2 regions of the Bariatricus sp. SGI.154 genome follow, and region 2 is predicted to be linked to the other one. Evidence: riboswitches for the same ligand, from Rfam matches in the RefSeq annotation. Region 2 holds a riboswitch; the other holds the start of a gene.
What was found. A riboswitch is a leader RNA that binds a small molecule or an ion and turns the genes downstream of it on or off. The one in region 2 is predicted to bind FMN.
Positions count from the first base shown of each region.

Region 1: another riboswitch for FMN. It lies ahead of ribD (bifunctional diaminohydroxyphosphoribosylaminopyrimidine deaminase/5-amino-6-(5-phosphoribosylamino)uracil reductase RibD); the one in region 2 lies ahead of ACQRBN_RS15280 (ECF transporter S component).

Region 1 is NZ_JBNPMC010000002.1:132,178-135,320, reverse strand. It holds gene ACQRBN_RS02560 (bifunctional 3,4-dihydroxy-2-butanone-4-phosphate synthase/GTP cyclohydrolase II) at 1-206, opposite strand, end outside; gene ACQRBN_RS02555 (riboflavin synthase) at 221-874, opposite strand; gene ribD (bifunctional diaminohydroxyphosphoribosylaminopyrimidine deaminase/5-amino-6-(5-phosphoribosylamino)uracil reductase RibD) at 856-1,968, opposite strand; FMN riboswitch at 2,163-2,280, opposite strand; gene ACQRBN_RS02545 (MATE family efflux transporter) at 2,329-3,143, opposite strand, start outside.
Region 2 is NZ_JBNPMC010000044.1:23,804-26,946, forward strand. It holds gene ACQRBN_RS15275 (LytR/AlgR family response regulator transcription factor) at 1-344, opposite strand, end outside; gene ACQRBN_RS15280 (ECF transporter S component) at 662-1,285, opposite strand; FMN riboswitch at 1,428-1,571, opposite strand; gene ACQRBN_RS15285 (ABC transporter ATP-binding protein) at 1,711-3,143, opposite strand, start outside.

The sequences.
Region 1 (3,143 bases), on a different contig from region 2:
CTTACCGCAACCTCCGCACTCATTGGCGTGCAGATTAGCCCTTTTGCATGGCTTGCCATGAAGTTGATATTCTCCTGCGTTGCAAACTCAGCCGCACAGATCATATCTCCCTCATTCTCACGGTCCGGATCATCCGTCACCAAGATGATCTTTCCCGCTCTTAGATCTTCCAGTGCTTCTTCCACAGTGTTATACTGTTCTGTCATCTCATTTTTCCTCCTTATATTCCATATTCTCTTAAGAAATCCATCGTAATCCCGGACGAAGCCTCTTCTTCCTCCGAAGCGGCAAATCCCAATAATCGCTCTACATATTTCCCCACAACATCATTCTCCAGATTCACCAGATTGCCTGGTGCCTTTTTCAATAGTGTGGTTTCTTCTCCGGTATGCGGGATTACCGACACTTGAAACCAGGTCTTTCCAACACTTGCCACCGTCAGGCTGATTCCATCGATACAGATAGAGCCCTTCTCCACAATCAGTTTCAGAATGGCTGAGTTGGTTTCAATGGTTACCCACACTGCATTCTCTTCTCTGCGGCAAGACTTAATTACTCCGGTTCCATCAATGTGCCCGGACACAATATGCCCGCCAAACCTTCCATCTGCCGCCATCGCCCGTTCCAGATTCACCAGATCTCCGGGCTTCCCTTGCCCCAGGCTGCTTCTCCGATAGGTTTCCGCCATAATATCTGCGGTAAATCCATCAGGTCTCAAAGACGTTACCGTCAGACACACCCCATTCACGGCAATACTGTCCCCAATCTTCGTCCCTTCTAATACCTTTTTTGCCTGAATGGCAATCTGTCCAGAACTTCCAGCCAATGCAATATGCCGGATTCTTCCCATCTCTTCTACGATTCCTGTAAACATACATTCACCTTCTTCACCTTATATTCCACCAACAGGTCTTCCCCGATCTGTGATACCTTCTCTAACTGAAGGGGTACAGCCTCTGCCGGGAGATCTATGCCCTCTCCGGATACCGGAGACTTTGCCAACTGTCCTCCGAACACCTTAGGCGCAATGAATGCCTTGATCTCCTGTACAATCCCTGCACGCAAAGCACTGTCATTCAACGTACCTCCGCCTTCCAGAAATACACTGTCGATTCCCTGTTCTCCGAGATACCTCATCAACTTCTTAAGATCCACTGTTCCCTTTTCATCAGGCACCACCGCCACCTGAAGCCCCAGATCTTCCAGACGCTTTATTGCCTCTTCATCCTCCACGGCACAGGCTATGATCGTCGGATACTCCCTTGCTGTCTGGCAGATTCGGCTGCCTAACGGAATTCTTAATCTACTGTCACAGATAATACGAACCGGGCTTTTCTTTCCCTCCAGACGAACATTCAGCATCGGGTCATCTGCCAGGACGGTTCCGATCCCTGCCATGATTCCCATACAACAGTGGCGCATCATCTGTACCTCCATCCGGGCATCTTCTCCGGTAATCCATTTAGACGCCCCTGTCTTCGTAGCAATCTTTCCATCTGCTGTCATCGCATACTTCATCACAACATAAGGGGTCTTCGTTGTAATATAGTGAAAGAACACGGGATTCAGACGGTCACATTCTTCTCTCATAAAATCTTCTTCCACCAGGACTCCCGCTTCTCTTAAGATCCTCGCTCCTTTTCCAGCCACCTTGGGATTCGGGTCGCGGGAGCCGATCACGACTCTGGCAATCTTATGCTCCAGAATCGCTTCCGTACAAGGCGGCGTCTTACCATAATGGCAGCACGGTTCCAGAGTCACATAGATGGTTGCCCCCTCTGCCGATTCTGTAAGCGCCGCAATCGCATTGCGCTCCGCATGAAGTTCTCCACAGCGCACATGATATCCTTCTCCGATGATCCGCCCTTCTTTTACAATAACAGCACCTACCATCGGATTAGGATTCGTCCATCCTCTTCCCTTCTTAGCCAACTCAATTGCCCTTAACATATAGTCGCGGTCTGTCATGTACATTCCTTCTTTCTTGTTCATTTTCTCTGATAGCATACCTACAGGACCTGCCACTGGCGGCTCCTTCCGGATGCTTTGGCACACACTAAAAAAGCCCGGCAGATAAATCTGCAGGGCTTTCTCCGGTCATAGTTCCAATATCAATGATCCTTTGTAATAAAAAGAATGTACTTTGCACATCTTAATACACTAGTCATCTTCTTCCATCCAGACTATACTGTCGGCCCCGGAATCTCACCGAATCAACCAAATCATTGGCTCGCGGGCTTTACCGCCGGTGGGGAATCACACCCCGCCCTGAAGATCGTTTCTATTCATGTAACATATTATAATCCCGTCATATGACATTGTAAAGACCTAAATCGCTTTTTCTCTCCATTTACCTCTCTTATAGCAGACGCAAGTTATGATGGCTCCCAGAACCCATGATATCAGAAGAGAGATATAGATACTTTCTCTGCGTCCTCCCGGGAATTCCGCACTTCTCGTCAGATGTACCAGTCCATACGCAATCGGCACACGCAAGACTATTGTCATGACAATCGATATCCACATCGGCGTCACCGTATCTCCTGCACCCCGCATAACACCTGACAAACTCTGAATAATCGCCATTGCAATATATCCAACCGCCAATATCCGCATCATATTCATACTAAGCGTTACCAAATCAGCCGTGTTCGTAAAGATACCCATCAAGAACTTGCCAAATATCAGAATCAATCCTGTGATCGTTGCCGAAAAGCCAATCGCCATTGCCGTTCCTTGCCTTGCTCCCTGAACCACACGGTCGTACGCTCTTGCACCGACATTCTGCCCGGCATAAGTTGTCATAGCCGTACCAAAAGAAAAGTTTGGAAGCATAGCGAAGCCATCCACACGCATGACAATTACATTGGCCGCGATAAACTTTTCTCCAAAACTATTGGTCAGGGACTGTACGATCAACATTGCCATAGACATGATCGCCTGCGTGACTCCTGAAGGGACGCCAAGGCGTATGATATTCAGCCCATGCTGGCGCGTCACCTTAAAATACGGCAGCCGAAAATCAAATAATTCCTTCATCCGCATTAATTTGAGCAGACACAACACAGATGATATCGCCTGAGCAATGACCGTTGCCAGCGCAACTCCACTGACCCCCATATCAAACTTCACCACGAACAGAA
Region 2 (3,143 bases):
GTATAATTTAAAACCCGTTCCAAATCATTTTTTAATATATAGCGAAAAGCATTTACTTCATACCCCATTGGAGCCATTTCTATGTATGCAGAAATATAAATGATAACAGAATCAATTCTTCGTTTTCTCAGTTCTCTGGCAACCTCAATCCCATTCATTGCACCAAGCTTTACATCCAAAAAAATAATCTGATAATTGTCGTTTACTTCCTCCAGCAAACTGTCAACATCATAATATTTTTTTATCTTTATATCGATACCATGCTGCAAAGTATATTCTTCTAAAAGCAATACTAACTTATCTGCAAACACTTTTTCATCATCACAAATTGCTGCGGTTATCATTCTTACACCTCTGAAATACCATTACTAAACCGAATTATATTCTATACTCATTCAAGCATCCCACATTACATGCCTTCGACTGTCGGGCTTCGCCCGATAATGTATTATACCATATGATACGGAAAATGGAGAGCAGGTATCAGCAATCGAGTTCTCTATTTATCATCACCACGGATTCCTTCTTAGTTCTTGCAACAAAAAAAGACCTTGGCTGCCCTAAGAGCATAAGATACCATGGTCTTTTAATCCGTATAAAACAAGTTTTGCAAAAAAACATAAAATTAGCATTACAGCTGTAAAAGTTACATTCGCATAAGTTACATTCCCATTTTAAGCACAGGACTGATCTTTTTATAGATCAAAAGCACAATCAAAGACACCAGGAATCCCTTCAGCAGATTAAACGGTGCCACCGCAAATATTACAAACGTCGACAAACTGGTAATGTGACGATTCACTGCCGTTCCCATCTCTACCAGTGCATCAATCGGCATACCAAACGCCTTGGCAAAGACCGGCAGCAGAATAAATGCATTCAGGAAGCATCCTACAAAAGTCATGAAAAGTGTTCCCGTAACCATTCCTACGATTGCACCTGACTTAGTACGTTTTTTCTGATAGATCAGTGCTGCCGGAACTACCAGTGCACACCCGATCAGGAAATTTGCCACCTCTCCTACCCCGGCAGTGCTGGTTCCGTTCACGGCAAAATTCAACAGGATCTTAATGAATTCTATCATCGCTCCCGCCAGCGGTCCCATAGTAAAACATCCTATCATAACAGGAACCTCACTGAAATCAATCTCATAAAACACCGGTGCGAATGGCAACGGAATCTCGAACAGCATCAATACTACCGCTATGGCACCGAGCATTCCAATCTGAGCGATTTTCTTCACATTAGTCTTGTTCTTTGTGTTTGTTACTACATTTGTCTCCATCTTTCTTTCTCCTTTTCATTATAAGTATATTCAAACTGCTAAAGAAAGAAAATCTTCTCTGAATCATGTAAAAAAGAACGAAGTTTCCTGATACGGCAAAAACCCCGACACTTTCGCATCGGGGTACATATTCATTCATCACACAACTCTTCTCTCATCCAGACTTTACTGTCGGTTCTGGAATCTCACCAGATCAGCTGATATGGCACCTTCTATACATCCAATGCCATACCAGGTCGCGGACTACACCGCCGGTTGGGAATTACACCCGACCCCGAAGAATTTCTTATCAGTTTTATGAAATTATAACGCGTTCATGGGAATTATGCAAGATATATTAATTGGGGACGGGGGTTTTTTCAATTTCCCCCGTCCCCAATTAAAATAGCCGTGTCCCTTTTTCGATTTGCCCTGTCCCTTTTTGACTACGCACTAATTGAATTCCCGGTATACAACTGATAATACCGTCCCTGTTCGTCTATCAACTGATCATGGGTTCCTCTCTCAATGATCCTTCCCTGTTCCAGAACCATGATACAGTCTGAGTTCCGTACAGTGGACAATCTATGTGCAATCACGAAGGTTGTTCTTCCCTTCATCAGCTTATCCATACCATCCTGGACGATTCTCTCTGTTCTGGTATCAATGGAGCTGGTTGCCTCATCCAGAATCAGTACCGGCGGATCAGCGATTGCAGCGCGGGCAATGGCGAGAAGCTGTCTCTGTCCCTGGCTTAAGTTGGCGCCATCACCGGTCAGCACGGTATCATAGCCGTTCGGGAGTCTGCGGATGAACCCGTCTGCATTGGCGAGTTTTGCCGCTGCTATGACTTCTTCGTCTGTAGCATCCAGTTTGCCAAACCGGATATTCTCTTTTACTGTTCCGGTAAAGAGGTGTGTATCCTGAAGTACGATTCCTAAAGAATGGCGTAAGTCTGCCTTCTTAATCTTATTTATGTTAATACCATCATAACGGATCTTTCCATCCTGAATATCGTAGAAACGATTAATCAAGTTGGTAATCGTCGTCTTGCCTGCTCCGGTAGAACCGACAAAAGCTATTTTCTGTCCCGGAGTTGCATATAACTTCACATCATGAAGGACGATCTTGTCATCATTGTATCCAAAGTCTACTCCATCGAATACGACATCGCCTTTCACCTCGACGTAATCAACGCTGCCATCTGCCTGATGCACGTGTTTCCATGCCCATCTTCCGGTTCTTTTCTTGCTTTCCTTAAGTTCGCCATTCTCTTCTGCTGCATGGACCAGAGTTACATAGCCATTATCCGCCTCTACCTCTTCATCCAGCAGACGGAAGATACGCTCCGCCCCTGCCATCGCCATTACGATCGCATTGAGCTGCTGGCTGACCTGATTGATCGGCATACTGAAGCTCTTATTGAATGTCAGGAAACTTGCCAGTCCGCCAAGCGTGAAGCCGCCCACGTCGCCAAGCGCCAGCACCCCTCCTACAATTGCACACACCACATAACTGATATTGCCAAGTTGCGCATTGATCGGACCAAGAAAATTGGCAAATGTATTGGCACGATCTGCACTTACATACAGTCTGTCATTCAGTTCTTTGAACGCTTTCTTATTCTCTTCTTCATGGCAGAATACCTTTACAACTTTCTGCCCGTTCATCATCTCTTCGATATAACCATTCACCGCTCCCAGATTCACCTGCTGCTCAAGGAAGTATTTTCCACTTCGTCCTGCTGCCGTTTTAGAAGCCATTATCATAACCGCAACCATAATCAGTGTAACAACCGTCAGTGGAATGTTCAGGATCACCATGCTGACAAATACGCTGACAATTGTAACCGCACTGTTAATCACCTGCGGAATACTCT